One region of the Shewanella sp. AS16 genome, then DNA from elsewhere that is predicted to be linked to it. Evidence: predicted binding sites of a transcription regulator. Region 1 holds the regulator's gene; each other region holds the start of a gene.
What was found. The regulator MetJ, encoded in region 1, represses methionine synthesis genes. The targets are predictions, from matches to a motif close to TAGACGTCTAGACGTCTA.

Region 1 (7,082 bases):
TGAGTTTTCCGCTGTCGATAGTCAACATGCCTGTCATGCTTGGGCTCTCCCCCGGGTTGCAATACCTGGACAGTCATTACTATGCCATGGCTGGCAACAACCTTGAGGCCGGTGAGTTAGATAATGACAGTTACCGCAACGAAGATCTCGGGTTCAATCTGGATGTCGGGGTTGCCATGGAATTAACCGAGGGACTGACTCTGGGCGTCTCGGGCCGCAATCTGTTCAGGCGTGAGCTGGAGAGGGTCGACCCCCTGGGGCGGGTACAGACCTACAGGGTCGCCCCCAGCGTCACTGCGGGTATCGCCTACGATTGGTCCATGCTGACCCTGAGCTCAGACATAGAGCTGACCCGTCACTATGAGTTTGCCGACATCGACGGTAGCCAGTATTGGCGCATGGGCGGTGAACTCAGGGCGACCGATTGGTTGTCATTGCGCCTCGGGTATAGGCAAGATCTTGAGGCTAAGACGGCCGGGCGTTATTCCATAGGCACTGGGGTTAGCCTTGGACGCGTGTTCAATCTGGACCTGGTTGGCATGTACGGCACGGATGATGCGATGGGCGCTGTGTTGCAAACTTCCTATCATTTCTGATGCCGGGTTCGCTCCCCTTCATTGGGCCAAGAGGCTCAGGCTCGACTTCACAGTCAATACCAATGCACTCACACCACACAAGATCAGGGTTACCGCCCTGGTCTTGTCTTTGTTGACCAGGCCAATCAGGCGTCCCGCCACCAGATAGCCGGCGAGCACGGATGGCAGCAAGAGCAAGGACAACCACAGATGCTTGGCTTGCAGCAGCCCGGTCAGCGCCAGTATGGCCAGGGCGATCAGCGAGCTGAAGATGAAGAAGGCCGACAGGGCGGCGCGAAACTGCCTCGCATCTTTGCCCGACAAGAGTATGGCCATGGGCGGTCCACCTATGGCGGCAATATTGCCGAAGATACCCGAGACGACCCCGGCACAGAAGAGGCTGATCCTGTTGATCGGCAGGCTGAATCTGAACAGGCTTAACAGCACCGCGATGGCCACTATGAAAGCGATCGCCAGGCCGAGCAGGGGTTGCGGCGCGAACAGCAGCAGACTGGCGCCGAGCAGGCCGCCGGGGATGCGCCCGAGCAGGGCATATTGCAGGCCGCCGAACTCCAGATGTCCTCTGTCTCTGAACAGGGATAGCAGGGAAATGGCGAAGCCCATCATGATCACGGGCGCCGGCACCAGCTGGGGATCCACTATGTACAACAGCGGGCTGGCGACCACAGCCAGGCCGAAACCTATCAGGCTCTGGGTCAGGGCGCCGAAGAAGATGATAAGTGACGCCAGCGCCAGGGTGTGGACTTCTATCATGAAGGGCTCATGGACAAGCTAAGATTCCGATGACACAAAGGGATCGCAATCCGATCCCTTTGTGTTTATTACTTTGTATTTTCGACCCGGGTAAGCAAATGCTTACTCCATGTCTTCCCACTCTATGCCCATCTCGTCCATCAGACGCTTGGCTTCGGCCGGGATGCTGTCCGGTGCGTCTTTGGACAAGTCTGCATCATCTGGCAAGGGTTGACCCGTGTAGGCGTGCAAGAAGGCCTCGCACAGCAGCTCGCTGTTGGTCGCATGACGCAGGTTGTTGACCTGGCGACGGGTGCGTTCGTCGGTCAGTACCTTCAGTACTTTCAGAGGAATGGAGACAGTGATCTTCTTGACCTGTTCATTCTTCTTCCCATGTTCAGCATAAGGGCTGATGTATTCACCATTCCATTCAGTCATGCACTCACCTGTAAAATCTTTAAATTCGGGGCAGATTTTAACCCCTTACGAAGCACAGTCAAATTATTGCTGCGAATTCACCATGATTAGGAATGGATTTCTTTATGTTTAGACGTCCAAACGGCCAAACTCTTATTGACGCTACTGTCCGGCTTAGGTACATTTAGACGTCCAGACATCTTTATGGTGTGATTCCAGCCTTCAGGAGCCGAACATGACTGAGCGTCGATTAGCCACAGTGGCAGTGCGTCAGGGGATAGAGAGCGATACTCAGCATGGTGCCGTGGTGCCGCCCATCTATCTGTCGACCAACTATGCCTTCGACGGTCACACCAACCCCAGAGAGTTCGATTACAGCCGCTCGGGTAACCCGACCCGCTGTATCCTGGGTGAAGCCCTGGCCAAGCTGGAGCATGGCAGTACCGGCATAGTGACCTGCACCGGCATGGCGGCCATCACCCTGGTGACCAGCCTGCTCGGCCCTGATGATCTCCTGGTGGTGCCCCACGACTGCTATGGCGGCAGCTACCGCCTGTTCACCAACCTGGCGAACAAGGGAGCGTTCAAATTGATCGTGGTCGATCAGGGGGATGAAGCCGCATTGGCCCAGGCCATAGCACAGAAACCTAAGCTGGTCTGGCTGGAGACCCCATCGAATCCGCTGCTGCGGGTGGTGGATATCGCCAGCATAGCCAGTGCCAGCCATGAGGTCGGCGCCCTGGTGCTGGTGGACAACACCTTCCTGTCACCCGTGTTGCAGCAGCCGCTGTTGCTCGGCGCCGACCTGGTGCTCCATTCCACCACCAAGTATATCAATGGTCACAGCGACGTGGTCGGCGGCGCCGTGGTGGCCAAAGACCCTGAAATCGGCGAGCGCCTGCACTGGTGGTCCAACACCCTGGGGTTGACGGGTTCGGCCTTCGACAGCTACCTGACCCTGAGGGGGCTGCGCACCCTGGCGGTGCGTATCCGTGAACATCAGAACAATGCCCAGCGCATCGTCGAGCTGCTGCAGGCCAGCGAGCAGGTGAGCCGGGTTTACTACCCGGGGATCGCCAGTCATCCTGGCCATGCCATAGCCGCCAGGCAGCAATTGGGTTTCGGTGCCATGCTGAGCTTCGAGCTCGCAGGCGGCGAGGCGGAACTGGTGGCCTTTCTCGGGGCGCTCAAGCTGTTTTCCGTGGCCGAGAGCCTGGGTGGGGTCGAGAGCCTGGTGGCTGTGCCTGCCACCATGACCCACAGGGCGATGGCGCCAGAGGCGCGTTGCGACGCCGGCATCAAGGACACCCTGCTGCGGCTGTCCGTCGGTATCGAAGATGGCGAGGATCTCTTGGCCGATATCAGTGCCGGCCTGGCGGCCGTCGCCGCCTGTCGCCGGTAACACTAAGTTAAAACGTTGATTAAGGAGTAACCCATGGCGCGTTGTCATTTGCACAAATTTGGCGGCTCCAGTCTGGCCGACGCAGATTGCTACCGCCGGGTGGTGCATATCTTGCTGACCCATGGCCACAGCGACGATCTCGTGGTGGTCTCCGCCGCGGGCAAGAGCACCAATTTCCTCTATAAGCTGCTGGCGCTGCGCGACGACGGTCAGCTATGGCAGGAAGAGCTGCAACAGCTGATAGCCTATCAGCAGAATCTGATCGAACAGCTGTTATCCAACGAGCATGCCAGGGAACTGCGTGAGCGCCTGGCGACGGATAAGGCTCAGCTGATCAGCCTGTTGTCGCTGGAGCTGCGCAACGACTACCAGCTCAACCAGGTGGTGAGCTTCGGTGAGCGCTGGTCGGCACGCCTGATGGCGGCGCTGCTGCGCGAATCGGGTGTGGCCGCCTCCCATGTGGATGCCTGTGGCCTGCTGATCGCCGACGAGGGCGCCGTGCCCAAGATCCGGGTGGCCGACTCCAGGGACAGGCTGCAGGCCTTGCTGGCCGCCCATCCCAACGAGCGCCTGGTGATCACAGGTTTCATCTGCGCCAATACCCGGGGTGACACCTTGCTGCTGGGGCGCAACGGCTCCGACTTCAGCGCCACCCTGATCGCCAGCCTGGCCGACATAGAGAGGGTGACCATATGGACGGATGTGGAAGGGGTGTTCAACGCAGATCCCAACAAGATCAACGATGCCAAGCTGCTTGCCAGCATGTCGCTGGCCGAAGCCGATCGCCTGGCCCGCCTGGGCTCGCCTGTGCTGCATTCCCGCACCCTGCAGCCATTGTTTGATACCCGCGTCAGCCTGGCGGTGCGCTCCAGCTATGCATCACACACGGACTTTACCCTGATAGCACCACAGAGCTCATCGGCCAGTGCCCCTGTGGTGACCAGCCTGAGTAGCGTTTCACTGTTCAATTTCAAGCTGAGCCATGAATTGGGCGAACTGTTGTTGTTGCTCGAGCAAGCCGGTTTGATGCCCCTGGCCCATTGGTCACTGGCGCAGCAAAGGGTCGAATTGGCCTTCACCCAGGAGAATGAGAAGCAGGTATCGGCCCTGTTGCAAACCCTGGCGGCCGAACTCGCACTCGAAGATCTCAGGGTCGACAATCAGCTGGGGCTGGTGGCGCTGGTGAGCGCCGATGCGGCGAACTTCAGACGCAGCTTCGCCCGGCTGCTGAGCCGCGATGCCAGGCCCCTGTATTCGGGTGACTCCAGCCTGGTGACCCTGGTGCCCCAGGCACAGGTGAACCTCCTGACCCAGAAGGTACACCGCCGCTGCGCCGGTCCGAGAATGCGCATAGGGGTGGTGCTGCTCGGCGTCGGCAACATAGGTCAGGCCTGGATAGACTTGTTCGGCCGTGCGGCCGCAGGACTCAGTAACGAACTCGAGGCCAGCGTCGAACTCCTCGGCCTGGTCGGCTCGAAAAGAGCGCTGCTCTGTGACACAGGCATAGATGCCGCCAATTGGCGCTCAGACTTCGAGGCAAACGCCTGTGCCTGGCAATTCGATCGACTCCTGGAACAACTGCAAGGGCTCGACTGTGATGAGCTGGTGGCATTGGATATCAGCGCCAGCGCCAGTTTGACCCTGCAGTATCCCGAGTTCTTCGCCCGCGGCATTCACCTGGTCAGCGCCAACAAACTGGCCGGCTCGGGTCCCTTGGCCTTCTATCGTGAGTTGAAACAACAGCTGGGCAACAGACGCTTATTCTGGCGCTATAACGCCAGCTGTGGTGCGGGCCTGCCCATTCAGCATGCGCTCAACGACTTGCATAACAGCGGTGACAAGATCCAGGCCGTCGGTGGCATCTTCTCCGGTACCCTTTGCTGGTTGTTCGAAAACTATGATGGCAGCAAGCCGTTCTCTGAACTTGTGCTTGAGGCCAAGGGCCTGGGGATCACAGAGCCGGATCCCAGGGACGATCTCTCGGGGCGGGACATGCAGCGCAAGTTGCTGATCCTCGCCCGCGAAATAGGTCTGGAGCTGGAGTTGGCGGATATCCAGCTCAATTCCCTGGTACCTGAGGCGCTCGCCGGCTTGCCCCTGGAGCAGTTTGTCGCGCGCATCGCCGAGCTGGATAGGGATATGTTGCAGCAGTTTGCCGCCGCAGCCGAGCAGAACAAGGTGCTCAGGTATGTCGCCTCGCTCGACAGCCTGGACGCTGAGCTTAAGGCCGAGGTCGGCCTGCAATGGGTGGACAGGCATCATCCCTATGCCAACCTGACCCCTGGCGACAACGTGTTCGTGATCCGCAGCGCCTTCTATCAGGGCAATCCGCTGATCATCCGCGGTCCGGGCGCCGGCCGTGAGGTCACGGCCGCCGCTGTGCAGTCGGATCTGGCGCAGATCTGCCGCGATCTGTTATTGGAGTGACGTCTTGGTTCGACCGGGTTTCGCTGCATGCAGGGCTCATTCGAGCCCTTTTTTATTGCCTGGTTTTCCCCATGCTGAAAATGATCCCATGAGGGCATATTTTGACTTGACTTAACTCTCAGTTTCTCTAGTATGTGGACATATAGACGTCTAAACGTCCGTTAAGAATAACATTACAGGTTTCGAGGGAGCACACATGGCTTTTCACCACGCACAACATTCACATTCGCTGAACCAGAGTCTGTCTGAGCTCAATGGCGACATCAATGTGTCCTTCGAATTCTTCCCGCCCTCAAGCCCTGAAATGGAACAGATACTCTGGAACTCGGTGCGCCGGTTGGAGCCGCTCAATCCCAAGTTTGTGTCCGTCACCTACGGCGCCAACTCCGGGGTGCGTGACCGCACCCACGGCGTGATAGAACGCATCCAGAATGAGACCAAGCTGGTGGCGGCGCCGCATCTGACCCTGGTGGATGCCAGCGACGAGGAACTGCTGGAGCTGGCCAAGCATTACTGGCATTCAGGGGTGCGTGACATAGTGGCGCTGCGCGGCGACTTGCCGGCGGGCAGCCCCAAGCCGACCCGTTTCGCCGCCGATCTGGTGCGTCTGCTGCGCAGCGTGGCCGACTTCGACATCTCGGTTGCCGCCTATCCGGAGGTGCATCCGGATGCCGCCAATGCCCAGGCGGATCTGATCAACCTCAAGCGCAAGATAGACGCGGGTGCCAGCCGGGCCATCACCCAGTTCTTCTTCGACGTCGAGTCCTACCTGAGGTTCCGCGATCGCTGCGTCGCCGCCGGCATAGACGTGGAGATAGTGCCCGGCATCTTGCCTGTGACCAACTTCACCCAGCTGAAACGTTTCGCCGGCATGACCAATGTGTCGCTGCCGGGCTGGCTGCACCAGCAATTCGAGGGGCTGGAAAATGATGCCGCCACCCGTCAGCTGGTCGGTGCCAACGTGGCGATCGACATGGTGAAGGTGCTGTCCCGCGAGGGGGTCAAGGACTTCCATTTCTATACCCTCAACCGCGCCGAGCTGACCTACGCCATCTGCCATACCCTGGGTGTCAGGCCCGGGGTCTGATCCCGTCCAGCACAGTTTTCCCCCTAGAGACGCCGGCATAGCCGGCGTTTTTTATGCCTGCCTGAGTTTCCCGTCACTCAAATTTTTCATGCCTTAATTGCCAGGTTTTCCGGCGACTTAGCCCTGGGATGCCGGCCGGTGAGCGCAAAATTTTCATCCCGGCTATTTACTTAGCCTGCTAACTAACTATAATGCTTAGCAGGCTAAGTAAATTGGGTGTACTGATGAAAACCGAACTTGAGAGGTTGAGAGAGTTGTCGCTGGCGGAGCGTCTGGGACGCCTGCATAGGCTGTGGTGCAACGTGGCCTGCATGGAATTGCAGCCCATGGGCCTGACCTATTCGCGCTGGACAGCGCTGTGGAAGCTGGTGCGCCTGGGGGATAACCTGAGCCAGAAGGTGCTCGCCGAGGCGCTGGAAAT
Region 2 (7,082 bases), 120 kb from region 1:
CGCATTTCTTCAATCTGGCCTCCCGCGCCGCCATCGAACGCTTAGGTGCCAAGCAGGACGGCATACTGCGCCATCATATGATAATGAAAGACGGCTCCCTCAGGGACACAGTGATCTATTCCATCGTCGCCGGCGAGTGGCCGGCGGTAAAACGCAATTTACTCAGCAAACTGGGACTCAGTCAGTCGAGCTGAGCACCGGCCAAGGTTCAACCCGGACGGATAGGCTATCCTCAGAGGAGTGTCTTCTCGGATAAGTGAGTGTGCTCTCAGATGGGGCAGTCTATGCTGACGGTATTTTTGGTTAATGGCTTGATCATCGCCCTGGCCGTGCTCATTCACTACGAGTTCCTCTATCGCATGTCTGTGCTGATCCCCAGAATGAAGTTGAAACACAGATTCAGGATAGTCTGCGGCGTGTTTGGCGCCATCATAGCCCACAGCCTGGAGATCTGGCTGTTTGCCCTGGGTTACTATCTGTTGCCACACTTTCGGGACTGGGGGCATCTGAGCGGTAACTTCAGTGGCTCTCTGCTCGATTGTGTTTATTTTTCCTATATCAGTTTCACCACTCTGGGGCTGGGTGACATAGTGCCCCATGGGCATATCAGGCATCTGGTTGGCCTCGAAGCCCTGACCGGCCTGCTGCTGATCACCTGGACCGCCTCATTCCTGTATTACGAGATGCAGCGCTATTGGGATAATAGGTGAAGTGCCGGGCTGTCGTTTCGGCAGCATGGCTGGTATCCTGCCGTTAAATTCAGCCCTAGAGGCAGCTTGTAACTATGTTCCACATCAGATTGGCCAGAGCGGAGGATGCCGATACCCTGGCACGGCTGGAGCGCCAGTACCTCAAGGATGAGCTGGCGGCAGGCAGTGGCGAGGGCTTTCAGGGCCAGGCCTTCTCCAGGGCCGAGCTTGGCGAGTTGATCCAAAACCACTGGCTGCTGGTGGCTGAGCTGGCCGGTGAGATAGTGGCCTATGTGATCGCCGGTCGCTGGCAGTTTTTCGAGACCTGGCCCATCTACCGGGCGCTGTTGCAGCGCTTGCCCAGGCTAACGGCCGATGATCCCGCACTCGGTGGCAAGCATGGTCTCAGCCGCAGCAACACCTGCCAATATGGCCCTGTGTGGATTAAGAAAGAGTGCCGGGGCCAGGGGATCTTCGAGGCCCTGCTGGCGCGCTTGAGGCAAGAAGTGGCGCCGAGTTTCCCCTATATGCTGACCTTCATCGCCGAAGATAATCAGCTGTCCTATGCGGCGCATGCGGGTAAGGGCAAGATGCGGGTGCTGGATTATTTCGGCTTCGCCGGCCGGGACTATTATCTGCTCCTGAGCGAGTCGAGCTGAGCCCGGCGCTGGTGCCAAGAATAGACAGACATAAAAAAACCGCCCATGGGCGGTTTTTTTAGTATGACTGCGGTCAGGCTCGATTACAGACCCGCGTCGGCGCGCAGGGCTTCGGCCTTATCCGTTTGTTCCCAAGGGAACTCGTTGCGGCCGAAGTGGCCGTAAGCGGCAGTCGCCTGGTAGATGGGGCGGGCCAGGTTGAGCATTTCGGTCAGGCCGTAAGGGCGCAGATCGAAGTGCTGACGCACCAGTTGGATCAACCGCTCTTCGGATATCTTGCTGGTACCGAAGGTTTCTATGCTGATGGAGGTTGGCTCGGCCACGCCTATGGCGTAAGACACCTGCAACTCACAACGGGCTGCCAGGCCGGCGGCGACCAGGTTCTTGGCCACGTAACGGGCGGCGTAGGCGGCGCTGCGGTCAACCTTGGAGGGATCTTTACCCGAGAAGGCGCCACCACCGTGACGGGCCATGCCGCCGTAGGTGTCGACTATGATCTTACGCCCGGTCAGGCCGCAATCGCCCATGGGGCCGCCGATAACGAAACGCCCAGTCGGGTTGATGAAGAACTTGGTGTCCTTGTTCAACCATTGTGACGGCAGCACCGGCTTGATGATGGTTTCCATCACGCCTTCGATCAGCTCGCTCTGGCTGACGCTGTCGCAATGCTGGGTCGACAGCACTATGGCGTCTATGCCGGCAATCTGGCCATCTTCATAGGCGAAGGTGACCTGGCTCTTGGCATCCGGACGCAACCAGGACAGGGTGCCATCCTTACGGACTTCGGACTGACGCTTCACCAATGCGTGGGCATAGGTAATAGGTGCAGGCATCAAAATATCGGTTTCGTTACTGGCGTAACCAAACATCAGCCCCTGATCGCCGGCGCCTTGCTCACGGGGATCGGCCCTGTCTACACCCTGGTTGATATCGGGTGATTGCTTGCCTATGGCGTTCAATACCGCACAGGAATCGGCATCGAAGCCCATATCCGAGTGGGTGTAGCCTATGTCGCGTACCGTCTTGCGGGTCAGCTCTTCTATGTCGACCCAGGCAGAGGTGGTGACTTCACCACCGACCAATACCATGCCTGTCTTGACATAGGTTTCACAGGCGACGCGCGCCTTGGGATCTTGCGCCAGAATGGCGTCGAGCACAGCATCAGAGATCTGATCTGCAATTTTATCGGGATGACCTTCTGAGACCGACTCAGAGGTGAACAAGTGCTTTGCCATAATTAGGAAAATCTCGCCAGTAACAATTTAAACGTGTAGAAGCATCTACATCTAGACGGCCATTTTAGTGGAAATCGCCTGCCATGACACCCCCCAGAGCGAATATTTGTGCAATATCCCCCCAAGTTATGACTCGGGTAGGGGGGCTTCAACTGGGCGGATATGCTTTACCCGGCTGAATTCTATCGTGTTTTCATCTTGCCTGCGCCGCGCCGTCGCCTAAGCCGCCCCAGGCAAAACCCGGGCAAAAGTAGCCCCCGAGTGGGCTAGTGCCGGCCTTGGCCTCCATGGCGGGCAGCCAGCCAGGTCTGCAATCGGCCGATGATTAACATTTACCCTTGATAATCAACACATTTATTTAACGCTGTTTTCACTGTGGCCAGGTCCGTCTTGGGCATGGGCCGAGCTCAGGCCTTTGCCAGCCGGCGCCGGGAGAACCCGGGCGCGAATTTTAATTTGCGTCACGGGGCCGGGTAGGGGAAAATATGGCTCCAAATTGCCCGCTAGACCTCACACACAAGCAGGAGAGAGCATGTCTTCCCGTAAAGAACTCGCAAACGCTATCCGCGCCTTAAGTATGGACGCAGTTCAAAAAGCCAATTCCGGCCACCCAGGCGCCCCCATGGGTATGGCGGATATCGCTGAAGTGCTGTGGAATGATTTCCTCAAGCACAACCCGAACAACCCAAAATGGGCAGACAGGGACAGATTCATCCTCTCCAACGGTCATGGCTCCATGCTGATCTACTCTCTGCTGCATCTCACAGGCTATGCGCTGCCGATAGAAGAACTGAAGCAATTCCGTCAGTTGCATTCCAAGACTCCGGGCCACCCTGAATACGGTTATACCCCAGGGGTAGAAACCACCACAGGCCCGCTGGGCGCAGGCATAAGCAATGCCGTGGGCATGGCGATCGCCGAGAAAACCCTGGCGGCGCAGTTTAACCGCCCGGGTCACGACATAGTAGATCACTTCACCTATTGCTTCCTCGGCGACGGCTGCCTGATGGAAGGCATCTCTCACGAAGCCTGTTCACTGGCCGGTACTCTGGGCCTGGGCAAGCTTATCGCCTTCTGGGATGACAACGGCATCTCCATCGACGGTCACGTCGAAGGCTGGTTCACAGACGATACCCCCAAGCGCTTCGAAGCTTACGGCTGGCATGTGATCGCCGGCGTCGACGGCCACGACAGCGACGCCATTCGCGCCGCCATCGAAGCCGCCAAGGCGGTCACCGACAAGCCGACCATGATCTGTTGCAAGACCATCATAGGCTTCGGTTCGCCAAACAAATCCGGCAGCCACGATTGCCACGGCTCGCCACTGGGTGATGCCGAAATCGCCGCCGCCCGCGAATTCCTCGGTTGGCATTACCCTCCGTTTGAGATCCCTGCCGATGTCTACGCAGGTTGGGATGCCAAGGCTGCGGGTGATGCCCGTGAAGCCGCCTGGAACGACAAGCTGGCCGCCTACAAGGCCGCCTTCCCCGAGTTGGCCGCCGAGTACGAGCGCCGGGTGCTGAAGGGCGAATTGCCTGCCGACTTCGATGCCAAGGCCCAGGCCTTCATCCAGGAATGTCAGGACAAGGCCGAAGGCATCGCCAGCCGTAAAGCCTCGCAAAATGCCATAGGTGCCTTCGGCGCCATGCTGCCAGAGCTGCTGGGCGGCTCGGCGGATCTGGCCGGCTCCAACCTGACCCTCTGGTCAGGCTCCAAGGGCATCCAGGACGATCCTGCCGGTAACTACATCTATTACGGTGTGCGTGAATTCGGCATGAGCGGCATAATGAACGGTGCCTCGCTGCATGGTGGTTTCATCAACTATGGCGCGACCTTCATGATGTTCATGGAATACGCCCGCAATGCGGTACGTATGTCGGCCCTGATGGGCATACAGAACATCTTCGTCTATACCCATGACTCCATAGGTCAGGGTGAAGATGGCCCGACCCACCAACCCGTTGAGCAACTGGCTAACCTGCGTATGACGCCTAACATGGCGGTATGGCGCCCTTGCGATGCGGCCGAAACCGCCGTGGCCTGGAAAAACGCCATCGAACGTCGCAGCGCACCGACATCCTTGGTGTTCAGCCGTCAAAACCTCAAGGCCCAGGCCCGCAGCGCCGAGCAGTTGGCCAACGTCGCCAAGGGCGGTTATGTGCTCAAAGATTGCGCCGGCACGCCGGATGTTATCCTGATCGCCACCGGCTCTGAAGTACAGCTGGCGGTCGATGCCGCCGCTGCCCTGACGGAGCAAGGCAAACAGGTGCGCGTCGTGTCCATGCCGTCGACCACTGAGTTCGACAAGCAAGATGCGGCCTACAAGGAAGCCGTGTTGCCACGCGCCGTCGGCAAGCGTGTCGCCATCGAAGCGGCTCACAGTGACTTCTGGTGCAAGTATGTCGGTTTCGACGGTGCCGTGGTTGGCATGACGACCTTCGGCGAGTCTGCCCCGGGCGGCGTGCTGATGCAGCACTTCGGCTTCACAGTGGAAAATGTGGTGAACACAGTTAACGCACTGAACTAATGAGTGCCGGGTGCAAAAGGTTAAACTTTTGTACCTTTAATCTGTATAATACGGCCTGCAATCAGTTGCAGGCCGTTTTTGTATCCGAAAAGCAATATGAGAGGAAGCTGAGACCTCAATGATCCGTGTCGCAATCAATGGCTATGGCCGTATCGGTCGTTCAATTCTTCGTGCCTTATATGAGTCTGGCAAGCGTCAAGAGATCCAGATAGTGGCCATCAACGAACTGGCCAAGCCCGAAGCCATAGCGCACCTGACCCAATACGACACCACCCACGGGCGTTTCCAGAGCCGGGTCAAGCTGGGTGACGGGCAGTTGCTGATAGGCGATGATGCCATCAAGCTGCTGCATGAGACCGATCCCGCCAAGCTGCCCTGGGGTGAGCTGGACATAGACATAGTCTATGAAGCCACGGGGGCCATCATAGACAGGCAGAGCTGCGAGGCCCATGTGCTCGCAGGCGCCAGGCAAGTGCTGATTGCCCATCCATCGTCCAACGATGTCGACGCCACCATAGTCTATGGCGTCAACCATGACTTGTTGCGCCCTGAGCATACGGTCGTCTCCAATGCCTCCTGTACCACCAACTGTATCGTGCCCGTTATCGACGTGCTCGACCGGCGTTTTGGTGTCAAGAGTGGTGCCATCACCACCATCCACTCGGCGATGAACGACCAACAGGTGATAGACGCCTATCATGACGACTTGCGCCGTACTCGGGCCGCGGGTCAGTCCATCATACCTGTAGATACCAAGTTGGCCCGCGGCATAGAGCGCATATTGCCGCACATGAAAGACAAGTTCGAAGCCATCTCGGTACGGGTACCTACCATCAATGTGACCGCCATAGACCTGTCCGTGACCCTGGAGAAGCGGGTCGACATAGAGACGGTCAACAATGTGCTGGAGTTGGCGGCCAGTGGCAGTTTCAACGCCATTCTCGGCTATACCAACGAGCCTCTGGTGTCATGCGACTTCAACCATGATCCCAGATCCAGCATAGTCGATGGCACCCAGACCCGGGTCAGTGCCGGCCATCTGGTGAAGTTATTGCTCTGGTGCGACAACGAGTGGGGGTTTGCCAACCGCATGCTGGACACCAGCCTGGCGATGATCCAGGCCAAACTCTAGCGGCAATCCAAAGGGGCCATGGGCAGTAAGCCAGAAATAGGCAGTAAGTCAGAAATAGACACCAGGATAAGCGTCGGTGGCCGGGCCTGAATGCCAGGCCGCCGACGAAAACAGAGATTCACGCCGCCGCTTGAGCGGCGCATAAAAGTGAAACCAGTTTGTTTTTCGATTAAAAGGAAGCGTTACTATGGCAATTATCAAGATGGCAGACCTGGAGCTTCAGGGTAAGCGGGTGCTTATTCGTGAAGATCTCAATGTGCCTGTCAGCAAGGGTGTCGTCAGCAGCGATGCGCGCCTGCGCGCCTCACTGCCCACCATCAAGTTGGCGCTGGAGAAGGGCGCCGCCGTGATGGTGATGTCCCACCTGGGCCGCCCAACCGAGGGCGAGTTCAATCCCGAGTTTTCCCTTCAGCCGGTGGTCGATTACCTGGCCAAGGCCCTGGACTGCCCGGTGCGCCTGGCGAACGACTATCTGGATGGCGTCGAGGTTGGCGTCGGTGAAGTGGTGGTATTCGAGAACGTGCGCTTCAATGTCGGCGAGAAGAAGAACGATGAAGCGCTGGCGAAGAAGCTGGCTGCCCTGTGTGACGTCTATGTGATGGATGCCTTCGGCACGGCTCACCGTGCCCAGGCCTCGACCCATGGGGTCGGCCTCTATGCGCCTGTTGCCTGTGCCGGTCCCCTGTTGTCCCAGGAACTCGATGCCTTGGGTAAGGCGATGGATAACCCGGCCCGGCCGCTGGTGGCCATAGTGGGTGGCTCCAAGGTGTCGACCAAGCTGACCGTGCTCGAGAGCCTGTCCGGCATAGTAGATCAGCTGGTGGTGGGTGGCGGCATAGC
Region 3 (7,082 bases), on a different contig from region 1:
CGCCGGTACAGGTCATGTAGAAACTGATCCTGCCCTGGCGCTGGGCACCGAGCATGCGCTCGTCCAATACCCGGGTAAACACACAGGTATCATAAATTTTTTCCGCCAGCGCCTGGTCAATGACAGGTAACACGGCGGTTTCATAGGTGGTACCGTCGGCCTGAAGGATTTTTAGGGTAGGAATATGTAGCGATTCCTTATCTAAAAAGCTGACACGGTGCACTGTTTCTGTATTCAGTGTTGCGTTGCTCATATTCTGCTCTTGTTATCTCGTGGCGGCCGGAAAGCACCGGCCAGCCCAATTTATGCTAATATGCAGGCGAACATTACGTTAACGTAAACTACCTATCAACTGTTACCTCCCCGCTTCACGCAAGTTAGCCCTCATCGCCTTGTATATATTGGTTTACAAGCTTAGCGCACATCGGCGTTGGTGGCGGGTATAAGGCAAATCACGGTACGTTGCCCCACAGGCACCTTGGCATTGGGAAAGACTATGGCTTCGCTGTCATGCTCGACCTTTATCTCCTGTCCGCCGTCGCGTGCCAGCACATAGCCCTTGGGAAATGCACGGAAGTTCTCGACATCATCGGCGAAGGTAAACTCGAAATCCTCATGCTGCTTATTGATCACCCGGCAGACCTGATACAGGTTAACCTGGGTGGCGTCGAAGCGCGCCAATTCCAGCGGCCGGTCACAGATGAGCCGTGAAAGCATTTCATAGGTGGCCACGAAGCGCGTCATGTCATTCTGTCCCATGGGATAGACCTTACCCAGTTCTATGGTAAAGGCATCGGCACCATAGAGGTTGGCCGAGGCGTAACTGAAGGTGGTTGTCGGCTCATGGTGGAACAACACTGTATCTACCCCGCTGGCGGCGAGGAACATGATCTGCTCCGCACTGTAGGGCTTGCCCTGGGTATAGGGATAGATGGCGAACTTTTCATGCTTGGAGACGCGGATGGCGGTATGCAGATCGTAATGAATCCGCTGACGACCGGCTTGACTGTCGTTAAAGAAACGCGCGACATAGGCTTCCAGTTTCTTGGCCCTGACCCGCTCAGGATTCACCAGCCCAGGCCCGCTGGAATGCGCGCCACTGAACAGGCGGTTCATGTTTTCTTCGACTATGCGGGTGCCGTTGTTGATCGCATCCGGGTTGCCGAACAGGAACATGACGCGCTGTTTTGCCATGATTTTTTCTGATAGCAACTCGGCTATCAGGCGATTGCATAACTCTATCGGGGCCGTCTCGTTACCATGCACCCCGGAGGACAGTATGATGTCTTTCCCCTGGCGCTCCTTGGGCTCGAACACTATGACGCCCGTGTCCCAAATATCCACCCGGGTATGCTGACCCAAGCTGAAAGACAGAGGCTGGTCCAGTTGCTCAGGGTTGGCCAGGGTGAGTGCTAAAAAATCCTTCGATGCTAGCAGGGTTTGTAACACGGCATGCTCCTTAATCTTATTCTGGTTCCTGTGTGCGTCGCTTTGTGCATAACTTAATCCGGGTTGACTCAGGCTCTGCCAGAGTGCAGCCGCAGAAGGCTTTACACCATGAGTTCGGGGATCCGATATCCCCAAAACTGCCGCTAATACTAACACATGTTTTTCAAGAACATCTCAGGCAAATGTGCCATCCGCCAACGACGGTTTATCTTTGGCGATAAGGAGCTGGGCATTCCCCCAGCCTGCTGCCGGCGGCGCTGTGCTATCCACCTCATTATTCTATCTAGCGCACTGTTTTATTTACTGCACTGTTTTATTTACTGCACTGGCCTATCCACTGAACTGTTCTTTCAACGGCGTTGTGCCTGTTCATGTAGAGCACCGACTAGCGCCGTTTTGGGTGCGAGCCAAAGCCACAAGTGCAAGCATAAACCCCAAGCTCGACAGTCTTTGAGGATTATTGGCTCTCGATAGCCTTTTAGGGCTTGCTTTTATGCCGGAGTTAAACCACAATCTTTAGCCATCTAGACTTCTATATTGGTGAGTTATGGCGTTAGCAACTTTCGGTGCCGGCTGTTTCTGGGGCGTGGAATACTTTTTCAAGCGGGTCGAGGGCGTCAGCCGGGCGACCTGTGGCTACATGGGCGGCAATGATCAGGCGACCAGCTATCAGGAGGTCAAGACAGGCACTACGGGCCATGCCGAAGTTGTGCAGGTGGAATTCGACCCCGAGCGGGTCAGCTACGACAGCCTGTTGCAGGTCTTCTGGCAGAATCATAATCCCACCAGCCTGAACATGCAGGGGGGTGACATAGGCACTCAATACCGCAGCACCATTTTCTTCCATGACAAGGAGCAGAAGGCACAGGCCGAAGCCTCCAAGCTGGCGCTGGCCCGCAGTGGCAAATGGGGCCAGAGGCAGCTGGTGACCGAGATAGTGCCGCTGCAGCAATTTCACGAGGCCGAAGAGTATCACCAGGATTATCTGGATAAGAATAACCTGCCCAGTTGCCACCTGAGTTATTGAGTGGCATAGGGGCATTGAAGCTGCCTGCGTAAGCCGACAAACATAAGGCCCTCATTCGAGGGCCTTATTGCAGTGGACTAACAGCTACCTCACCCCTTGAGCGCGGCGCCAATCAGCTCCTGGGCTTCACTCAGTAACAGTTCCAGATGGGTCTGACTGATGAAGCTCTCGGCATAGATCTTAAACAGGGCTTCTGTGCCCGATGGCCGCGCCGCAAACCAACCGCTCGCCGTGGTGACCTTGATGCCCCCTATGGCGGCGCCATTGCCGGGTGCCTGGGTCAGCACATTCTCTATCTTCTCGCCGGCGAGACTATCGGCATTCAAACTCCCTGCATTCAGACCGGCAAACTTTGCCTTCATCTTGAGGCTGATGGGACTGTCTATCCTGCGGTAATAACTGGTGCCAAATTGCGCCGCCAAGGCCTGGTAACGCTCGGCCGGGGTCTGACCCGTGACCGCCAGGATCTCCGCCGCCAGCAGCGCCAGGATGAAACCGTCCTTGTCTGTGCACCAGGTGCTGCCGTCACGGCGCAGGAAGGCCGCGCCGGCACTCTCCTCGCCCCCGAAGGCCAAGGTGGCATCGCCCAGGCCAGCGACGAACCATTTGAAACCGACAGGCACTTCCACCAGCTTACGCCCGTGATGGGCACAGATTTTGTCGATCAAGGCACTGGAGACCAAGGTCTTGCCTATGCCCAGCTCGGGTGACCATTGAGGCCTGTGGGTCAGCAGATAGTCTATCGCTACCGCCAGATAATGATTGGGATCCATCAAACCACTGCCGGGGCAGACTATGCCATGGCGGTCGTAATCGGGATCGTTGCCGACGCAGAGATCGTATTCATCCTTATGGGTCAGCAGGCCCGCCATGGCATAGGGCGAAGAGCAATCCATGCGGATTTTGCCGTCTTTATCCAGCGGCATGAAGCCGAAGCAGGGATCCACACTGTCGTTGACCAGGCTGATGTCCAGGCCGTAATGCTTGGCTATCGGCTGCCAGTAATAGATACCCGAACCGCCGAGGGGATCCACCCCAAGGCGCACCTTGGCCGCGGCTATCGCCTGCATGTCTATGACCTGCGCCAGGTCCTCCACATAGGGAGTCACAAGATCTCTGGCCTGCACCAGGCCTGTGCCCATGGAGATACCATAATTGACCTTGCGTACCCCATCGAGCTGCCGCTCCAGGTAATGATTGGCGCGCTGCTCTATCCAGGCGGTGATCTCCCCTTCTGCCGGGCCGCCATGGGGAGGATTGTATTTGATGCCGCCATCCTGTGGCGGGTTATGTGATGGGGTGATGATAAGCCCATCGCATAAGCCAGCGGTGCGCTCCCGATTGGCGCACACTATGGCGTGGGATACCACAGGTGTTGGGGTGAAACTTTCCCCCTGCTGCACTATCACCCGAACCTGATTGGCGCACAGGACTTCGATGGCGGAGATATAGGCGGCATAGGACAGCGCATGGGTATCCATGCCCAGCACCAGCGGCCCGGTGATCCCGGCGTTATGCCGATAATCCACCACGGCCTGGACTATGGCCCAGATGTGTTGCTCGTTGAAGCTGGCGTTGAAGGCCGAGCCCCTATGACCCGAAGTACCGAAGCTGACGCGCTGGGCTACCTCTTTGGGATTGGGAACAACCCGAAAATAATGGCTCATCAGCTTAGGAATATTGATCAGATCCTTCTGTAACGCCTTTTGTCCCGCTCTTTGATGAATGGTCACCGTCTGCTCCTGTATTATCTGCAACCTTGATGCACTGAAGTTTGTTGTTCGAACCACGTACCTGGACTGGAAAACAATGAGGGCAAGCCTGCCGGCTCGCCCTCGTTATGCCAGCAATCCAGTGGCAACCCGCCTAACCAGAGACGATTAGATCTTGGCCGCCAGCTGTTCAGCCGTCCCGGCATCACAGCCAAACTGTACTAACACTTCCGATAAAATGGTGCGCTTCTTGGCGGTATTATTGTTGGTCGTCACCCAAAAGCCACTCTGGCCAATTTCTTTAGGGTTCGCCGAAGGACTGGCCTCGAGCAGGGCCTGCTTGGACTGGCCGAAATACAGCCTGCCGCGGCCCTGAATGTGCAGCACTTGGGCAAACTGCTCAGGTACCCTGGCATGCAGGCTCTCCAGCATAAACAGGAAACGCCCCACGGCGCCTTTCTGCTGGCTCAGGGCATTGTCATCCATAAAAGTATTGAAATCGTTCAATGGCGCAGACGCCGGGGCGCCGACAACTGGGGTAACCTTTTCCAGACTGGGCTCACTGACGGCCAGCGGCGTGGTCTGCACCACAGGTTCGACACTCAAGCCGAGTAAACGGCGGATAATATCGGACGCGCTCTCACCTATCCGCTCCGTCTTGCCGGCAATATAACGATAGAGCTCTTCATCGACCTCGATATATTTCATACCTTTATCTATCCTTCCATTCGCTAATGTCTCGATTCGGGAAAAGTCTATCACAGAGTGCAGCAGATCCCTGAATTCATCATTGTGCCCAGTGTATGCTATCTATAGGCATTTGATAAGGCGACATTAATCTAAAATCGACCAAAAACCCCCTGCGCCTGCCCTCAGTGGCGGTAATTGCTGTAAAAGCGTACAAGCCGGGGCCCGGAAAGGTTTCATGGCTTGTCACTGGCCCGCAATTGCAGGACAATTCGCCCAAGAGTGAAATTGGGCGCGCGTCGCCAGGAAATCTTTATGCATTATGTCTCTTCCGGTCAAGGCTCGGCCGTCGTCTTGATCCACGGTCTCTTTGGCAACCTGGACAACCTCAAGGCCCTGGGGCAGGTATTGGAGCAACACCACAGGGTCATACGCGTCGATGTCCCCAACCACGGCTTGAGTGAACATTGGCAACAGATGGATTACCCCAGGTTGGCAACCGCCATGACGGCCCTGCTCGATGCCCTGGACTTGCCCAGGGCCCACCTGGTCGGCCATTCCATGGGCGGCAAGATAGCCATGGCCACGGCGCTGGCGGCCCCCGAACGCGTCGGCAGTCTGGTGGTCGCAGATATTGCCCCAGTAGCCTATTCTCCCAGGCATGATACCGTCTTCGATGGCCTATGCAGCTTGCCCTTGCAGGGGCATAGCGACCGCCGCTTCGCCTTGAATCACCTGCTCAGTGCCGGCATAGACGAAGCCACGGCACAATTCTTACTGAAAAACCTGCAAAGAACAGACACAGGATTCAGTTGGAAAATGAACCTGGCGGGCCTCAAGGCCAACTACCCGGAACTCATCGGCTGGCATAACAGCGACAGCAGCTACTCCGGCCCCAGCCTCTTCGTTCGCGGTGGCGACTCGGATTACGTGACCGCCGCCCATAGGGAGACGATTTTGGCTCAGTTCCCCAGGGTGCAAGCCAAGACCATAGAAGGTACGGGTCATTGGTTGCATGCACAAAAGCCGGCGATCTTTAATCGTATAGTGTCTGAATTTATTGACAAACAAGAGGTTTGAGTCAGCTCACATAGGAAGGTAAAGCATATGGCAGAGTCTGGGCCTTATGTGGTATATTCGCGCCTCTTTTGGCCTTAGACGATTCTGGGGAATGGAAAAAGTATGTTAGCTCAGTACATGGAACAAATTGAAACCATAGGGTTAAACCTGTTTTTTGCCGCGATATTTTTCTTTATCGGCATGGCCATCCACGATGTGCTGAAACAGGGCAATGTGCCTAAATTTGGTCGATATATTGTTTGGTTAGTGTTATTCCTCGGCTGTGCCGGGTTTATTGCAAAAGGTATTATCCAAGTGTCCTGGGAAGGCTCGGGGCTCGGATAAACAATAAGAAATGGCAAAAGAAACAACTGACAGAACCACCATTGACCTTTTTGCCAATGAGAAGCGCCGGGGCCGGCCACGCAGCAATCCCCTGTCCCGCAGCCAACAGCTCAAGGTCAACAAGCGTAATCAGATCCAGCGTGATAGAGCAAACGGATTGAAACGAGTAGAGTTGAAAGTGTCACTAGATCTATATGACGCCTTGAACGAACGAGCTTCGGCCAGTAACATCAGCCGCAGCCAACTAATCGAATTGATCTTGCAACAGCAAATTCAAGCTTAGTCCCTGGACTGGCGAGATTTGTATACAAATTAAGTTCAGCATGACAGATAAAGGATAGACAATGGCAACTGTAGGTCTTTTTTTCGGTAGCGACACAGGCAACACCGAAGCCGTCGCCAAGATGATCCAGAAGAAACTGGGCAAGAAGATGGTTGAGGTGAAAGACATCGCCAAGAGCACCAAGGAACAAATAGCCGAGTACGATCTGCTGTTGTTCGGCATCCCTACCTGGTATTACGGTGAGGCTCAGTGCGACTGGGACGATTTCTTCCCCGAGCTGGAACAAATCGATTTCACCGACAAACTGGTCGCTATCTTTGGTTGTGGTGATCAGGAAGATTATGCCGAGTATTTCCTCGATGCCATGGGCATGGTAGGTGACATAGTCCAGGCCAACGGCGGCATCATCATAGGCCATTGGCCGACAGAAGGTTATCACTTTGAGGCCTCCAAAGGCCAGATCGACGATAAACACTTCATAGGTCTGGGCATAGATGAAGATCGCCAACCTGAGTTGACC
Region 4 (7,082 bases), on a different contig from region 1:
CGTCATCTGCACTATCTCGAAGCCGCCGAGGCAGGCGAGGACTCGCAGCGGATCCGGCTGCGCCTGGGCCTGCCCGGATGTCAGCGTATCCCCATGCAAGGCCAGCGCCCGGGTCAGCAGCGCCCTCTTGTTGGCCAGCGCGGCATCGTCTATGCCGGTGCCGCGGCCGACACAGTCCGTCAGCGGCAATCCGGTCAAGGCCGCCATGACAGCCGCCGCCGAGGAGGTATTGCCTATGCCCATCTCGCCCAGGGCGACGAGGTTGACCCCGGCCTCATGGTGGCGGGTCACCAGGGCGCGCGCCAATGTCAGCCCCTGGGTCACCTGGTCCTGGGTCATGGCGGCCTCCAGATGTATCGCGCCCGTGCCTGCCCCAAGACGCTGTGCTACCAGGCCAGGGGTTGGCGGCAGCGGCTCGAGGATGCCGCAGTCTATGACCTCCAGCTCATAGCCCAGCTGGCGGCAGAACACATTGATGGCGGCGCCGCCGCCGAGGAAGTTATGCACCATCTGGGTGGTGACAGCACTCGGGGCTATCGATACCCCATGGGCGGCGATGCCGTGATCTGCGGCAAACACCAGCATGGTCGGCCTGCGGATCGCCGGCGCCTCCTTGCCCAGCACCCTGGCCAGCTGCAACGCCAGCGGCTCAAGTTGCCCCAGGGCCCCAGGCGGTTTGGTCTTGTGGTCTATCCTGTGCTGGATCTCGGCGTCGCCGGCATGGCTGAGGGCGGGAATGTTGAACATGACTACTCACTCTAAGGTTAAGGCTGCTGTTAAGGGCTATCTTGGCTGGATGAGGGACCCGCCCTAGCCGTAGCGGCCGCGGCGACGCAGCACGAACAGGAAGAACACGCTGCCGATCGCCGCGGTAATGATGCCGACCGGCAGCTCCTGGTTGCCCAACAAGCATCTGGCCAGCACGTCTATCCACACCATGAACAGCCCGCCCACCAGGGCCGTCAGCAACATGGGCTGCCGGCCGGGAAACAGCAGTCTGACTATATGGGGGATCATCAGGCCGACGAAGCCTATGCCACCACAGCTGGCGACCAGGATGGCGGTGATCAGCGAGCATAGCAGCAAGATCCCCAGCCGCAGCTTGGGCACATTGACCCCCAGGGTATGGGCCGTCTCATCCCCGGCCTGCAGCGCCAGGATCTGGCGCTTGAGTGCCAGTATCACCACCAGGCTCAGGCTCACCACCAGCAGGGGCAGAGACAGCAGGGCCCAACTGGCCTTGGCGAAGCTGCCCAGGCTCCAGAAGAGCACAGAGGCCGTGGCCTGGGGACTGGCGAAATACAAGAGCAAACTGGTGAAGGCGCCGAACATGAAGGAGGTCGCCACCCCGGACAAGAGCATGCGCTCGACCTGGCTGCCGATGCCGAGCCCGGAGAGCAGCAGCACCAGGAGCACAGACAGGCTGGCACCGCAGAAGGCCCCCAGCGGCAGGAGCAGCCACATCAGCAGCGACAGCCCTGAGCCGGCAGACAGCCCTGAGCCGGCAAGGCCCGGGTCGACGCTGAACCCTGAGCCCGCCAACAGGCCGGTGCCTGTGAACAGGGTCAGCATGACCACGGCGCCGAACGAGGCCCCGGAGCTGATGCCGAACAGATAGGGATCCGCCAGCGGGTTGCGGGTCACCAGCTGCAGCACGGCGCCGGCGATCGACAACCCGGCCCCCGCCACGAAGGCCAGCACCGTCCGCGGCAACCTCAGCTCCAGCACTATCCGCTCCGTTATCGCACTCGGTTGGCCGATATCGAACAACTTATGTCCCAGCACCCGCACCACGTCCAGCATGCTGATGTTGGCGGCTCCGAAGCTGGTCGCCAGCAGCGGCGTCAGCAGTGCCAGCAAGGCCAGCGCCAACAGCAGCCAGCCCTGCAGCGACAAGGGGGTGAGCAGCAAGCCCAGAGACGCTTTCAAGCCCCCTTTCAATGCCCGGTCCTCAAATTTCTCAGTCGATTGCATCTTGGGTTCCCTGTGTCATAGCGGCGCTGTAACCGTAGAAGTAGCTGATCAGCGGCTTGCCATGCTGGGGATGGGGCTGCACCCGGCAACAGACGCCGAAGACCTCGGCGATGCGCTGCTCCGTCAGCACCAGATCCGGGGTGCCGCTGACGATGCAACGGCCCTTATCCAGCAACAGCAGGCTGTCGCACAGGGCGCTGGCGAGGTTGAGATCATGGATGGAGGCGATGACGCTGATCCCCAGGCTGCGCACCAGTTCGAGGATCTGAATTTGGTATCTGATGTCCAGGTGATTGGTGGGCTCGTCGAGGATCAGCAATTGGGGCCGCTGCACTATGGCACGGGCGATCAGCGCCCGCTGCTTCTCGCCGCCGGACAGGTGTTCGTACTGCTGGGCCGCCTTATGGCTCAGGCCCACCCTCGCCAGTGCCTGGGCTATGTCGGCCTTGTCCGCCCGGCTGGTGCCGTCGAACGGCCCCTTATGTGGGGTCAGCCCCATGGCCACCAACTGAGTGGTGCTCATGTCGAAATAGTGGGGGGTATCCTGCTGCACCACGGCCACCCTGCAGGCGAATGCCTTGGCGGCTATGCCGGCTATGTCCATGCCATGCAGGCAGATCTCGCCTGAGGTAGGCCGGATAAACTTGTACAGGCAACGCAACAGGCTGGACTTGCCGGCGCCATTTGGGCCTATGATGCCCAGCATCTGCCCCTGGGTCAGTCCCAGGCTGATGCCGGACAGAATGGCCTTGTCGCCGAGGCGCCAGCTCAGATCCGAGACAGACAGGGCCAGGGGCAGGGTCCCGGTTTCGGCGACTGTCATCGCCGGCGACCTGCGAGGGGCAGCGCCGCCATGGCAAGGGCCATGGATAAAAATAGTGTCATCTTAAGCTCCCCCGAGTCACCCGCTCGAGCACAGTGATGGAACCGGCGCAGCGCTGCGACGGCGTACAAACCCAGGCAGGTATCCTGACTCGTGTGGCAAGAAGGCCGACCTCCTTGCTCCACACTCACAGTTGCGGGCACAGTTCGGGCTGGCGGCAGAGGTTGCCGTTCCCCGATTCCCTGTCACGCCGGGTTGATGGCGGCGCTTGGCCAACCATCCCCGACACCTGGGTTCATTTACCCCGGCCAGGCCGGGGACGGATTATTATCCGGCTTTTACATCAATAGGCAAGACGCTTAGCTTCCGGGCCAGTGCAGCCGGTAGCTGCAGGCGGCCTCGCGCTCATCGTCATGGCTCCAGAACACCTCAAGGCGCACCAGGGCGGCGTAGGGCAAAGCCAGGCTATGGTAGAAACCGGCACTCGGCGCCACCCCCAACACCCGCGCCAGCAGATGGCGCATCACCCCGCCGTGGGTCAGCAGCAAGGCGGTCTCAGGCCCGGCCGGCGATTCAGCGGCGGCGGAAGAGGCACGGCGCAGCGCCGCCAGCACTGAGGCGAAGGCGGCATCCACCCTGGCCTCGAAGGCCGCCATGGACTCGCCGCCCGGCGGCGCTGCCGCCCAAGGGTCTTGCCAATAGGCGTCGAGCGCCCCTGCCTGGCTGAGATACAGCCGCTCCCAACTCTGCCCATCCCAGTCACCGAAATCCAGCTCGCGCAGGCCCGGGAGTTCCTTCGGCCGCCAGCCGTCGGCGGCCAGCTCGGCGGCGAAATCGGCACAGCGACGCAGTGGCGAGCTGTACAGGTGCGCCGCCCCCCAAGCCAGTGTCTCATGGCCAGGCGCCGGCACCTGGATCTGAGCCTGCACCTGGGCCAGAGCCGCCCGCATCTGCGCCCGCCCCTGCGCCGTCAGGGCCACATCCGTGCGGCCGCGCAGTATGGCACCGCCCTCGCATTCGCCATGCCTGAGTAAGAAAATCTGTGCCCGTTGCATAACACCCCGATAGCGTCAGTTTTCCGGCCGCAGTCTCTGGCCGGGAAAAGAAGTGCCGCGCCGGGGGCCGGGCTAACATTGACCTTGCCCTCGAGCGATTATGTCGCGTATTATGGACGTCTATACGTATGTATGTCCAAAAGTAATTAACGACGGCGACATTTTCCCGTCGAAATCCAGACACCATACGCTCGATTCGGTACTTTTAACTTAGCACTCTTAACTGAGCACTCTTAACCGAGCACTCTGCAGGTAACGACTTATGGCGACAGCGACTCCCATCACATTGCAACAGGCCCAGGCCCTGACTCAGGCGCTAAGAGCCCAACTGCAACAAGGCATACTGATCCTCGATGGCGCCATGGGCACCATGATCCAGGACCACAAGCTGCAAGAGGCGGATTACCGCGGCGAGCCCTTCAAGGACTGGCATTGCGACGTCAAGGGCAACAACGATCTGCTGGTGCTGAGCCAGCCAGGGCTCATCAAGCAGATCCACCTGGACTACCTCAATGCCGGCGCGCACATAATAGAGACCAACAGCTTCAACGCCACCACCATAGCCATGGCCGATTACGACATGCAGGCCCAGTCCAGGGACATCAACTTCGCCGCCGCCCGCCTCGCCCGCGAAGCCTGTGATGAGGTGACCGCCGCCAGCGGCATTCCCCGCTATGTGGCCGGGGTGCTTGGTCCCACCAACAGGACCTGCTCCATCAGCCCGGATGTGAATGACCCAGGCTACCGCAACGTCAGCTTCGATGAGTTGGTGACCGCTTACATGGAATCCACCCGGGCGCTGATTGAAGGCGGCGCCGACATCATAATGGTGGAAACCATCTTCGATACCCTCAACGCCAAGGCGGCGCTGTTCGCCATCGAATCCGTGTTCGACGAGCTGTTCGGCGTGCCTGCCGATGGCAGCCGGGAACGCCTGCCTGTGATGATCTCTGGCACCATCACGGATGCCTCGGGCCGCACCCTCACGGGCCAGACGACCGAGGCCTTCTACAACTCGCTGCGCCACATCAAGCCCCTGTGTATCGGCCTCAACTGCGCCCTTGGGCCCAAGGAGCTGCGCCCCTATGTGGAAGAGTTGGCGCGCATCGCCGAATGTTATGTCTCGGCCCACCCCAACGCCGGCCTGCCGAACGAGTTCGGCGGCTATGACGAAACCCCGGAGGAGATGGCCGACGTCATAGGCGAGTGGGCGGCCGAGGGCCTGCTCAACGTAGTCGGCGGCTGCTGCGGCAGCACCCCGAAACACATAAGTGCCATACGCAACGCAGTGAGCAAGCACTCACCCAGGGTGATCCCCGAGATCCCCGTCGCCTGCCGCTTGTCCGGGCTGGAACCCCTGACCATAGACGCCCAGTCGCTGTTCGTGAACGTGGGCGAGCGCACCAATGTCACAGGCTCGGCCAAGTTCCTCAAACTCATCAAGGAGGGGCTGTTCGAGAAGGCGCTGGACGTGGCTCGGGAGCAGGTGGAGAACGGCGCCCAGATCATCGACATCAACATGGACGAAGGCATGCTCGACGGCGCCCTGATCATGCACAAGTTCCTCAACCTCATCGCCTCCGAACCCGACATCAGCCGGGTGCCAGTGATGATCGACTCCTCCAAGTGGGAAGTGATAGAGGCCGGCCTCAAGTGCATCCAGGGCAAGGGCATAGTCAACTCCATCTCCCTCAAAGAAGGCGAAGCCAAGTTCATCGAGCAGGCGCGGCTGGTGAAGCGCTACGGCGCCGCCGCCATCGTCATGGCCTTCGACGAACAGGGTCAGGCCGATACCCGCGCCCGCAAACTGGAGATCTGTACCCGCGCCTACCGGGTGTTGGTGGATAAGGTCGGCTTCCCGCCGGAAGACATCATCTTCGATCCCAACATCTTCGCCATCGCCACCGGCATAGAGGAGCACGACAACTATGCGGTCGACTTCATCGAGGCCATCAGGGACATCAAGGCCAGCCTGCCCCATGCGATGATCTCCGGCGGCGTGTCCAACGTGTCCTTCTCGTTTCGCGGCAACAACCCGGTGCGCGAGGCCATCCACGCCGTGTTCCTGTACCACGCCATTCAGGCCGGCATGGACATGGGCATAGTCAACGCCGGCCAGCTGGCGATCTACGACGACATAGATCCCGAGCTCAAGCTTTTGGTCGAAAACGTGGTGTTGAACCTGCCCTGCACAGCCGTGGATGCCAACGGGGAGGCGTCGAGCAACACAGAGCAACTGCTGGAGGTCGCCGAGAAATACCGCGGCGACGGCGCCACGGCCGGCAAGAAGGAAGATCTCCAATGGCGCAGCCTGCCGGTGAGCGAGCGCCTGGCCCATGCCCTGGTGAAGGGCATCACGGAATTTATCGATCAGGATACCGAAGAGGCGAGACAGGCCGCCGCCCGGCCGTTGGATGTGATCGAAGGCGCGCTGATGGACGGCATGAATCTGGTCGGCGATCTGTTCGGCTCGGGCAAGATGTTCCTGCCCCAGGTGGTCAAGTCGGCGCGGGTGATGAAAAAGGCCGTGGCCTATCTCAACCCCTACATAGAGCTGGAGAAGGTCGCCGGCCAGTCCAACGGCAGGATATTGATGGTGACGGTCAAGGGCGACGTGCACGACATAGGCAAGAATATCGTCGGCGTGGTGCTGGCCTGCAACGGCTTTGAGGTGTTCGATCTCGGGGTGATGGTGTCGGTGGAGCGCATTCTCGAGGCCGTCAAGGAGCACGATATCGACATCATAGGCATGTCGGGGCTCATCACCCCCAGCCTGGATGAGATGGTGCATAACGTCAAGACCTTCGCCCGCGAAGGCCTGACCATTCCCGCCATCATAGGCGGCGCCACCTGCTCCAAGATCCACACTGCGGTGAAGATAGCGCCCCACTACCCCCATGGCGCCATCTATATCGCCGATGCCTCCCGCGCCGTGCCCATGGTGAGCAAGCTCGTCAGCAACCAGACCCGCCAGGCCACCATAGATGCCGAATACGCCGAGTACGACAACATGCGCGAGAAGCGGCTGTCGCAGACCAAGCGCAAGCATATAGTCTCCATCGCGGCGGCGCGGGACAACCGCTGCCAACACGACTGGGGCAACTATACCCCTGTGACCCCCAAGGTGCTGGGCAAGCAGGTATTCGACGACTATCCGTTGACCGATCTCGTCGAGCGCATCGACTGGACGCCGTTTTTCCGCGCCTGGGAGCTGCACGGCCACTATCCTG

Region 2: a site for MetJ is predicted at 2,628-2,645, ahead of metK (methionine adenosyltransferase). Genes of this name have one in related genera too.
Region 3: a site for MetJ is predicted at 1,967-1,984, ahead of msrA (peptide-methionine (S)-S-oxide reductase MsrA). Genes of this name have one in related genera too.
Region 4: a site for MetJ is predicted at 3,966-3,983, ahead of metH (methionine synthase). Genes of this name have one in related genera too.

The regions. Positions count from the first base shown of each region.
Region 1 is NZ_JAKCLK010000002.1:241,398-248,479, reverse strand. Features, by position in the region: gene traF (conjugal transfer protein TraF) at 1-596, shown strand, start outside; gene LZP73_RS05925 (sulfite exporter TauE/SafE family protein) at 615-1,349, opposite strand; gene metJ (met regulon transcriptional regulator MetJ) at 1,452-1,766, opposite strand; gene metB (cystathionine gamma-synthase) at 1,981-3,147, shown strand; gene LZP73_RS05910 (bifunctional aspartate kinase/homoserine dehydrogenase II) at 3,181-5,574, shown strand; gene metF (methylenetetrahydrofolate reductase) at 5,771-6,661, shown strand; gene LZP73_RS05900 (MarR family transcriptional regulator) at 6,886-7,082, shown strand, end outside.
Region 2 is NZ_JAKCLK010000002.1:117,172-124,253, reverse strand. Features, by position in the region: gene LZP73_RS05390 (GNAT family N-acetyltransferase) at 1-194, shown strand, start outside; gene LZP73_RS05385 (potassium channel family protein) at 285-710, shown strand; gene LZP73_RS05380 (GNAT family N-acetyltransferase) at 785-1,348, shown strand; gene metK (methionine adenosyltransferase) at 1,432-2,583, opposite strand; gene tkt (transketolase) at 3,116-5,110, shown strand; gene epd (erythrose-4-phosphate dehydrogenase) at 5,229-6,242, shown strand; gene LZP73_RS05360 (phosphoglycerate kinase) at 6,430-7,082, shown strand, end outside.
Region 3 is NZ_JAKCLK010000005.1:243,142-250,223, forward strand. Features, by position in the region: gene LZP73_RS14395 (thiamine pyrophosphate-dependent dehydrogenase E1 component subunit alpha) at 1-253, opposite strand, end outside; gene astE (succinylglutamate desuccinylase) at 415-1,449, opposite strand; gene msrA (peptide-methionine (S)-S-oxide reductase MsrA) at 1,997-2,476, shown strand; gene pgm (phosphoglucomutase (alpha-D-glucose-1,6-bisphosphate-dependent)) at 2,566-4,209, opposite strand; gene seqA (replication initiation negative regulator SeqA) at 4,357-4,896, opposite strand; gene LZP73_RS14420 (alpha/beta fold hydrolase) at 5,191-5,955, shown strand; gene LZP73_RS14425 (DUF2788 domain-containing protein) at 6,058-6,279, shown strand; gene ybfE (LexA regulated protein) at 6,290-6,562, shown strand; gene fldA (flavodoxin FldA) at 6,624-7,082, shown strand, end outside.
Region 4 is NZ_JAKCLK010000001.1:982,482-989,563, forward strand. Features, by position in the region: gene cobT (nicotinate-nucleotide--dimethylbenzimidazole phosphoribosyltransferase) at 1-747, opposite strand, end outside; gene LZP73_RS04410 (FecCD family ABC transporter permease) at 811-1,974, opposite strand; gene LZP73_RS04415 (ABC transporter ATP-binding protein) at 1,961-2,797, opposite strand; cobalamin riboswitch at 2,917-3,099, opposite strand; gene LZP73_RS04420 (histidine phosphatase family protein) at 3,157-3,852, opposite strand; gene metH (methionine synthase) at 4,115-7,082, shown strand, end outside.